Regions from separate parts of the Streptomyces saintjeani genome, predicted to be linked through region 2. Evidence: predicted binding sites of a transcription regulator. Region 2 holds the regulator's gene; each other region holds the start of a gene.
What was found. Region 2 encodes HrcA, which represses chaperone genes, less so after heat shock. Its sites were predicted from a motif close to TTNGCACTCNGNNNNNCNGAGTGCNAA; they were not measured.

Region 1 (3,250 bases), 1.1 Mb from region 2:
GCCGGGGGCGTGACCGTGGGGGTCACCCGCAAGCTGATCGAGAACGGGCTGCTGGACCCGTCCCTCACGACGGTCGTCCTCAATACGGGTGACGGCCTCAAGACCCTTGACGCGGTCGCCGGGACCGGCCTGACCGCCACCATCCGCCCGACCCTGGACTCCTTCCGAGAGGCTGGCCTCGCATGAGCGTGACCGTTCGTATCCCGACCATCCTGCGTACGTACACCGGTGGAAAGGCCGAGGTGGCCGCCGAGGGCGGGACCCTCGGGGAGGTCATCGCGGACCTGGAGAAGAACCACACGGGGATCTCCGCGCGCGTCCTGGACGACCAGGGGAAGCTGCGGCGGTTCGTGAATGTGTACGTCAATGACGACGACGTCCGTTTCGAGCAGGGGCTGGAGACGGCGACTCCCGACGGCGCCGGCGTCTCCATCATCCCGGCGGTCGCCGGGGGCTGAGTTCGCCGGTTGACCTAATGTCATTACCGGCGGGTAGTAACCGTCAGTAACGCGTATTACTCATTGTTCATCGAATTGCCCTCTCTGCTTCGAAGCGGAGGGGGCAATTCTGTGTGGTTGAACGAGGTAGGGTTGGGGAACCCGCTTGCGCTCAGCCTTCTCGCATCCGACAAGAAACAGCCAAAGTGTGCGTCTCTTGCGTGGCATTTGCGGCATATGCCCGGCCCGACTTGCCCTGACCTCTGGTGAATTCTCACCACATTCCGGATCGCGTGCGTCCAGAATTCTCGTCCGATTGACCTGTTGCAGACGGCAGTTGGACAGATACATTCAGCCGCGGTCGACGCGTTCCGGCGCACGCCCCCAATACGGCAGGGGGGTGAGGTCTGACCCGGACCCACGAAGTGTGGGTCCGCGCAAGGGCCAGTAATAGGGGAGTTAGGCATGGCTCAGGGCACCGTCAAGTGGTTCAACGCGGAGAAGGGGTACGGCTTCATCGCGGTCGACGGTGGTGCGGACGTCTTCGTCCACTACAGCGCCATTCAGATGGACGGCTACCGCACCCTCGAAGAGGGCCAGCGAGTCGAGTTCGAGATCTCGCAGGGTCAGAAAGGCCCGCAGGCCGACATGGTTCGCGTCACCGCCTGAACATTCGACAAAAGGCCCGCACCTGTCCAGGGTGCGGGCCTTTTGTCGTGGGTGCTGGGGGTCGCCGGGCGAGGTGTGCTTTCAGGGGGCTCTGCCGATGTGCGGCTCCGCCGCGCGGGCGCGACGAGCCACGACGCGCCCGCGCTCGCCTGGCCGCTTCCCTGCTTGCTGCCGACGGCACCGGTCGGACGCCGAGCCGGTCCAGGTCTTTTAGGGGCGCGGGGAACTGCGCGACAAGCCACGACGCACCCGCAGCCGCCCACGCGCCACCACCCCCCACCCCCTTCGCCCCACCCCCGAATCCGCAACTTGCCAGTCCTCCCCCGCCACCCCCGTGACCCGCGCCCTCCCCACCCCGCAGCCCCCGCAAACCCCCACCCTCCACCCGTACGGCCTTGCACTCTCGGGGGTCGAGTGCTAATCATTGGCGTTAGCACTCTCCCTGTGAGAGTGACAACGAAGGACCGAGTCGGTGAGGTTCACGGCGAGGGTGGGGCAAGGGACCACCAGACCGCGGGACCGTCCGTCGCGGGCGCGGGCGCGGTCCATTTGCGGTACTCACCCCCAGTCCTGGAGGGACCACTTCACATGGCCAAGATCATCGCGTTCGACGAGGAGGCGCGGCGCGGCCTTGAGCGCGGTATGAACCAGCTCGCCGACGCCGTCAAGGTCACCCTCGGCCCCAAGGGCCGCAACGTCGTCCTTGAGAAGAAGTGGGGCGCCCCCACGATCACCAACGATGGTGTGTCCATCGCCAAGGAGATCGAGCTGGAGGACCCGTACGAGAAGATCGGCGCCGAGCTGGTCAAGGAAGTCGCGAAGAAGACGGACGACGTAGCCGGTGACGGCACGACGACCGCGACGGTCCTGGCCCAGGCACTGGTCCGCGAGGGCCTCCGCAACGTCGCCGCAGGCGCCAACCCGATGGCCCTGAAGCGCGGCATCGAGAAGGCCGTCGAGGCCGTCTCCGGCGCGCTCCTGGAGCAGGCGAAGGACGTCGAGACCAAGGAGCAGATCGCCTCCACGGCCTCCATCTCCGCCGCCGACACCCAGATCGGCGAGCTCATCGCCGAGGCGATGGACAAGGTCGGCAAGGAAGGCGTCATCACGGTCGAGGAGTCCCAGACCTTCGGTCTGGAGCTGGAGCTCACCGAGGGCATGCGCTTCGACAAGGGCTACATCTCGGCGTACTTCGCGACCGACATGGAGCGCATGGAGTCGTCCCTCGACGACCCGTACATCCTGATCGCGAACTCCAAGATCGGCTCCGTCAAGGACCTGCTCCCGCTCCTGGAGAAGGTCATGCAGTCGGGCAAGCCGCTGCTGATCATCGCCGAGGACGTCGAGGGCGAGGCCCTGTCGACCCTGGTCGTCAACAAGATCCGCGGCACGTTCAAGTCCGTCGCCGTCAAGGCGCCCGGCTTCGGCGACCGCCGCAAGGCGATGCTGAACGACATCGCGATCCTCACCGGCGGCGAGGTGATCTCCGAGGAGGTCGGCCTCAAGCTGGAGAACACCACGCTGGACCTGCTGGGCCGCGCCCGCAAGGTCGTCATCACCAAGGACGAGACGACGATCGTCGACGGCGCCGGGTCCTCGGACCAGGTCGCCGGCCGGGTCAACCAGATCCGCGCCGAGATCGAGAACTCCGACTCGGACTACGACCGCGAGAAGCTCCAGGAGCGCCTGGCGAAGCTCGCGGGCGGCGTGGCGGTCATCAAGGCCGGTGCCGCGACCGAGGTCGAGCTCAAGGAGCGCAAGCACCGCATCGAGGACGCCGTTCGCAACGCGAAGGCGGCCGTCGAGGAGGGCATCGTCGCCGGTGGTGGCGTGGCCCTCATCCAGGCCGCCGCGGTCTTCGAGAAGCTGGAGCTGGAGGGTGACGAGGCGACCGGTGCTGCCGCCGTCAAGCTCGCCCTTGAGGCCCCGCTGAAGCAGATCGCCGTCAACGCCGGCCTCGAAGGCGGCGTCGTGGTGGAGAAGGTCCGCAACCTCCAGGTCGGCCACGGCCTGAACGCCGCGACCGGTGAGTACGTCGACATGATCGCCTCCGGCATCATCGACCCGGCGAAGGTGACGCGTTCCGCGCTCCAGAACGCGGCCTCCATCGCCGCGCTCTTCCTCACCACCGAGGCCGTCATCGC
Region 2 (3,250 bases):
TCCTCGACGACGAGGCCGGGGTCGGCGGGGATCTCGGGCGCGGGGGCCTGCTTCTTCCACGGCGGGGTGAGGTCCGGAGAGTACTGGCGCATTCGGATGACGATAGGAGAAACCCCCGCACCGAACAGACCCCTCACGCGCGCGACACGCCGAACCGTTCGCTGAGAGCGTCCCGCTGCCGCCGTACGAAAGCCGCGTCGACGACAGCCCCGTGCCCCGGCACGTACACCGCGTCCTCCCCGCCGAGCGCCAGCAACGCGTCCAGCGCGGCGGGCCAGCGCGACACCGCCGCGTCCGACCCCGCCTGCGGCTGACCGGACTCCTCGACGAGGTCCCCGCAGAACACCACCGGCACGGCACCGGAAACGACGACGACAAGGTCGTCCGGCGAGTGCGCGGGCCCCAGAGAGGCGAGGAGGACACCAGGAACCGGCGTACACGTGCCGGAGACCACGTGCCGTGGGGCGGTCAGCGCGGACGCGGCTTCCCGGGCGACCCCGGCGTCGAGGCCGTTACGCACCGCGTCCCCCGCCAGCTCGCCGGCGTCGTACCCGGCGTGAGCCGCGTACACCTCCGCCCCCGGAAAAGCCGCGGCGCCGAACACGTGGTCGAAGTGCGGGTGGGTCAACGCGAGATGGGTCACATTGACGCCGGCGATCCGCTCTGCGTCGGACCGCAGCCGCGCCCCCTCCGCCAGGCTGGAGCCGGAGTCGATCACGAGCGCCGCGCCGGGGGTGATCACCAGCCCCGTCGTGCAGTCCCAACCCGGCAGACGGACGCGGCCGACGCCTTCCGCGAGACGTTCCCAGCCCAGCTCTTCCCAAGTCACCGTCATACAGAGACGCTAGCCGTACCATCCGGCGACGGGGACGACCTTGCCCCCGTGGTACCCGACCGCCGTACACTGGCACTCGTAGGTGAAGAGTGCCAAGGCGGACTTCTGGAGGTGTGCGCGGTGCTGAGTGAACGCAGGCTCCAGGTGCTGCGCGCGATCGTCCAGGACTATGTGGGGACCGAGGAACCGGTGGGTTCCAAGGCGCTCACCGAGCGGCACAACCTCGGCGTCTCCCCGGCGACCGTGCGCAACGACATGGCCGTCCTGGAGGACGAGGGGTTCATCGCGCAGCCGCACACGAGTGCGGGGCGCATCCCCACCGACAAGGGCTACCGCCTGTTCGTCGACCGGCTGGCCGGCGTCAAACCGATGACGGCGCCCGAACGCCGCGCCATCCACCACTTCCTGGACGGCGCGGTCGACCTGGACGACGTGGTGGCGCGGACGGTCCGGCTGCTCGCGCAGCTCACCCGTCAGGTCGCCGTCGTCCAGTACCCCTCCCTCACCCGCTCCACCGTCCGGCACGTCGAGCTGCTGGCGCTCGCGCCCGCGCGGCTGATGCTCGTGCTGATCACGGACACGGGCCGGGTGGAGCAGCGGATGGTGGACTGCCCGGCGCCCTTCGGGGAGTCGTCGCTGGCGGATCTGCGCGCGCGGCTCAACAGCCGGGTCGCGGGGCGCCGGTTCAGCGACGTACCGATGCTCGTCGAGGACCTCGCGGAGGCGTTCGAGCGCGAGGACCGGGGTACGGTCTCGATCGTGCTCTCCACGCTGATGGAGACGCTCGTCGAGGAGAACGAGGAGCGGCTGATGATCGGCGGAACCGCCAATCTCACCCGCTTCGGACATGACTTTCCCCTCACCATCCGGCCCGTCCTGGAAGCTTTGGAGGAGCAGGTCGTGCTTCTCAAGTTGCTTGGCGAGGCCGGGGATTCGGGCATGACCGTGCGCATCGGGCACGAGAACGCCTACGAGGGACTCAACTCCACGTCCGTCGTGTCGGTCGGTTACGGTTCGGGCGGCGAGGCACTCGCCAAGCTCGGCGTGGTCGGACCGACCCGCATGGACTACCCGGGAACGATGGGAGCGGTACGCGCAGTGGCGAGGTACGTCGGACAGATCCTGGCGGAGTCGTAAGTGGCCACGGACTACTACGCCGTACTCGGCGTGCGCCGTGACGCGTCGCAGGATGAGATCAAGAAGGCGTTCCGCAGACTCGCGCGCGAGCTGCACCCGGACGTCAACCCGGACCCGAAGACCCAGGAGCGGTTCAAGGAGATCAACGCCGCCTACGAGGTGCTGTCGGACCCGCAGAAGAAGCAGGTCTACGACCTCGGCGGCGACCCGCTCTCGCAGAGCGGCGGCGGGGGCGCGGGCGGCTTCGGCGCCGGTGGCTTCGGCAACTTCTCCGACATCATGGACGCGTTCTTCGGCACGGCGTCCCAGCGCGGTCCGCGCTCGCGCACCCGGCGCGGCCAGGACGCGATGATCCGGCTGGAGATCGACCTCGACGAGGCGGCCTTCGGTACGACCAAGGACATCCAGGTCGACACGGCGATCGTCTGCAACACCTGCAACGGCGAGGGGGCCGCGCCCGGCACCACCGCGCAGACCTGCGACATGTGCCGGGGCCGGGGTGAGGTCTCGCAGGTCACGCGGTCCTTCCTGGGCCAGGTCATGACCTCGCGGCCGTGCCCGCAGTGCCAGGGCTTCGGTACGGTCGTGCCGACGCCGTGTCCCGAGTGCGCCGGTGACGGCCGCATCCGGTCGCGGCGGACGCTCACCGTCAAGATCCCGGCCGGTGTCGACAACGGCACGCGCATCCAGCTCGCCGGTGAGGGCGAGGTCGGGCCCGGTGGCGGTCCCGCCGGTGACCTGTACGTCGAGATCCACGAGCTTCCGCACGCCATGTTCCAGCGCCGGGGCGACGACCTGCACTGCACGGTCACCCTCCCGATGACGGCGGCGTCCCTCGGCACGAAGGTGCCGCTGGAGACGCTGGACGGGCTGGAGGAGGTCGACATCCGGCCCGGCACGCAGTCCGGCCAGTCGATCCCGCTGCACGGCCGGGGCATCACGCATCTGCGGGGCGGCGGACGCGGCGACCTCATCGTGCACGTCGAGGTCACGACACCGACGAAGCTGGACCCGGAACAGGAACGCCTCCTGCGGGAACTGGCCAAGCTGAGGGGCGAGGAACGGCCCACGGGGCAGTTCCAGCCTGGGCAGCAGGGGTTGTTCTCGCGGTTGAAGGATGCCTTCAACGGGCGTTGATCCTTGTTGGCATGTGCCAAACCCGGGGTCGGTTCGAGGATGTTCGGAGGACGTGACAACATGCCGTCATGTCCTCCGAACTGACCGATCTCTTTCCTCTCCCGATCGTGCAGGCCCCCATGGCGGGTGGCGTCTCCGTGC
Region 3 (3,250 bases), 2.6 Mb from region 2:
GAGCATCGCCTTGCGGCGGTCGCCGAAGCCGGGCGCCTTGACGGCGACGGCGTTGAACGTGCCGCGGATCTTGTTGACGACGAGCGTGGAAAGGGCCTCGCCCTCGACGTCCTCGGCGATGATCAGCAGCGGCTTGGAGGCGCCGGTCTGGATGACCTTCTCCAGCAGCGGCAGCAGCTCCTGGATGGAGGAGATCTTGCCCTGGTTGATGAGGATGTAGGGGTCCTCCAGGACCGCCTCCATGCGCTCCTGATCCGTCACGAAGTACGGCGACAGGTAGCCCTTGTCGAAGGCCATGCCCTCGGTGAAGTCCAGCTCCAGGCCGAAGGTGTTGGACTCCTCGACGGTGATGACACCGTCCTTGCCGACCTTGTCCATCGCCTCGGCGATCAGCTCGCCGACCTGCGTGTCCTGCGCGGACAGCGCGGCGACGGCGGCGATGTCCGCCTTGTCCTCGATCGGGCGGGCGGTCGCGAGGAGGTCCTCGGAGACGGCGGCGACGGCCGCGTCGATGCCCTTCTTCAGCAGCGCCGGGGAGGCACCCGCGGCGACGTTCTTCAGTCCCTCGCGGACCAGCGCCTGGGCGAGCACGGTGGCGGTGGTGGTGCCGTCACCCGCGATGTCGTTGGTCTTGGTCGCCACCTCCTTCACCAGCTGGGCGCCGAGGTTCTCGTACGGGTCGTCGAGCTCGACCTCACGGGCGATGGTGACGCCGTCGTTGGTGATGGTCGGCGCGCCGAACTTCTTGTCGATGACGACGTTGCGGCCCTTGGGGCCGATCGTCACCTTGACCGTGTCGGCCAGCTTGTTGACGCCGCGCTCAAGGGCGCGACGGGCGTCCTCGTCGAACTTCAGGATCTTCGCCATGACAGCGGGTGCCCTCTCGGAAAATCTATGGGTGGAAAAACGCCGCGCCCCCGGCACCCGGCTCCATCAAAGGATCGCGGTGCCGGGGGCGCGGCTGAAAAACTGAAGTGTCCTACTTCTCGATGATCGCGAGCACGTCGCGAGCCGAGAGGACGAGGTACTCGTCACCGTTGTACTTGACCTCGGTGCCGCCGTACTTGCTGTAGAGAACGATGTCGCCGACCTTCACGTCGAGCGGCAGGCGCTCGCCGTTCTCGAACCGGCCCGGACCCACGGCGAGGACAGCGCCCTCCTGGGGCTTCTCCTTCGCGGTGTCCGGGATGACCAGGCCGGAGGCCGTGGTCTGCTCGGCGTCGAGCGGCTGGACCACGATGCGGTCCTCAAGCGGCTTGATGGCAACCTTGGAGCTGGCGGTCGTCACGATCCGACCTCCCCCTTCGGAGATCTCACGGGGTTAACTGTCTGAGGTGGCGACCAGGTGGATCCGTCGTCGCGGGTGCCGGACCTGCCCGTCGCGTTGTTGGCACTCTCCAGTGGGGAGTGCCAGACCTGAGACTATGACCGCGATTAGCACTCGGTCAAGCGGACTGCTAATCCCGGCGCCGTGGTGACCGAGTTTTTCCCTATCGGCGGCCCTACCGGTAGTCCTCGAGTCGCCCCACGGTGAGCCCCCGCTCCTGGGCCTCCCGCAGCACCCGCACGGTCCGCTCCCTGAGGGTCGGGCCGCCGGCCTCGTCGGAGTCCATCGCGACGATGTCGCCGGGGAGGAGCCGGCGGGAGCCGTGCGTGTAGGCGAGCCCGCCGGGGGTCATGGCGGCGCGCCAGAGGACGACGGTGGAGATGCCGCAGTCGGCCGCCGCGCGCAGGGTCGTCGCGTCGTACGTGCCGTAGGGCGGGCGGAAGAAGCGGGGGCGCAGGCCGAAGCGGGACCGGAGCTTGTCCTGCTGGCCGCAGATCTCCGCGCGCTGTCCCGCGTAGGGGAGGCCGCGCAGGGCGGCGTGGTGGAGGGTGTGGTTCTGGAGGTTGGCGCCCACGGACTGGAGGCGGGCGAAGTGGCCGTAGCCGGGGCCCACGACGCTGTCCGTGAGGAACATGCTGACCGGGAGGCGGAGTTCGCGGACCATGTCGATGAAGCGTGGGTCGCGTTCGGCGCCGTCGTCGTAGGTGAGGAAGACGACGCGGTCGGGGGTGGGGATGCGGTCGAGGACCGAGGGGACAGGGGGTACGGGGGTGACGGTGCTACCCGTAGTACTTCCGGGGGACCCGGTACGTCCCGTAGTACCCGTCATACCCCCCGTACCCGTCATACCCCCCTTCACCGGCGCGGGAGCCAGCGGTTTCGTCAGCCCCCAGCGGAGGTACGCCGGTTGCCGCGCGCCGGGCGGGTGGGAGCCGTGGACGCGTTCCGCCGCCTTCTTGCCGAGGCGTTCGATCGGGTCGACGGACTGGGCGCAGCCGGTGACGAGTGTCAGGGCCACGAGCAGGACGGCCGCCACCGGCCCCCGCGTTCTCACAGGTAGTCCTCCAGGCGTCCCACGGCGTACCCCTTCTCGGTGACCATGTTCAGGAACCGGCGGACCATGTCGGGCATCGTGCCCTTCCAGTCGTCCCGGCCTCGGAAGTGGCTCAGGACGATGTCGCCGGGGTGGAGGTCGCGGTCCCACTCGCGGTACTCCCAGTGGTCGACGAAGACCTCCTCGTCCCAGAGTGGGGCGTACTTCACGCCGCACGCCTTCGCGGCGCGCAGGGTGTCGCGGTTGTAGTTGCCGAACGGGGGGCGGAAGAGGAGGGGGCGCTTGCCGTAATGCTTCTGGATGACGTCCTGCATGCCGCAGATCTCGTGCTTCTGCCGCTGGTACGACATACCTGGGAGGTACGGGTGGTGGAGGGTGTGGTTGTTCAGGACGACGCCCGCGTCCCGCATCTTCTTGAAGTACCCGTAGTCCTCCTTGACCAGGTAGTCGGAGAGGAACGCGGTGTACGGGACCTTCAGTTCGGTCATCATCCGCAGGAACGCGGGGTCCTTCTCGGCGCCGTCGTCGATCGTGAGGAAGAGGACCTTCTCCTCGGTGGGGACGGTCGTGAAGACCGGCGGGAGGCCGAGTTCCTCGTGGTCGTCGACCTCGAAGCCGTCCCGCGTCGTGATGACCGGTTTCTTCGCGGGCGGGGCCGGGGGTGTCAGCGGGACCCTCTTCAGCCCCCACCTCTTCGCCGCCGCGACGCGTGCCGCCTGCTCCGAGCGGAGCCTCTCGGCGGACGACATCGGCGGGCGGGCCCGGGCCGCGCCCGCCTCCTGACCGGCCGCCGGCCTGCTCTCCCCCGCCGGCCGCTCCCCCTGCGCGCAGCCGGACGCGATCGCGGCGACCGCGAGGACGGTCACGCC

Region 1: groL (chaperonin GroEL) is a predicted target of HrcA. The motif match lies at 1,537-1,563, and genes of this name have one in related genera.
Region 3: groES (co-chaperone GroES) is a predicted target of HrcA. The motif match lies at 1,435-1,461, and genes of this name have one in related genera.

Annotation. Positions count from the first base shown of each region.
Region 1 is NZ_CP189624.1:4,219,639-4,222,888, reverse strand. It holds gene thrC (threonine synthase) at 1-186, shown strand, start outside; gene ACQCO7_RS19040 (MoaD/ThiS family protein) at 183-458, shown strand; gene ACQCO7_RS19035 (cold-shock protein) at 903-1,106, shown strand; gene groL (chaperonin GroEL) at 1,695-3,250, shown strand, end outside.
Region 2 is NZ_CP189624.1:3,114,083-3,117,332, reverse strand. It holds gene ACQCO7_RS13910 (DUF3097 domain-containing protein) at 1-92, opposite strand, end outside; gene ACQCO7_RS13905 (MBL fold metallo-hydrolase) at 134-835, opposite strand; gene hrcA (heat-inducible transcriptional repressor HrcA) at 956-1,972, shown strand; gene dnaJ (molecular chaperone DnaJ) at 1,973-3,109, shown strand; gene ACQCO7_RS13890 (nitronate monooxygenase) at 3,178-3,250, shown strand, end outside.
Region 3 is NZ_CP189624.1:5,710,752-5,714,001, reverse strand. It holds gene groL (chaperonin GroEL) at 1-867, opposite strand, end outside; gene groES (co-chaperone GroES) at 980-1,288, opposite strand; gene ACQCO7_RS26130 (polysaccharide deacetylase family protein) at 1,503-2,381, opposite strand; gene ACQCO7_RS26125 (polysaccharide deacetylase family protein) at 2,378-3,250, opposite strand, start outside.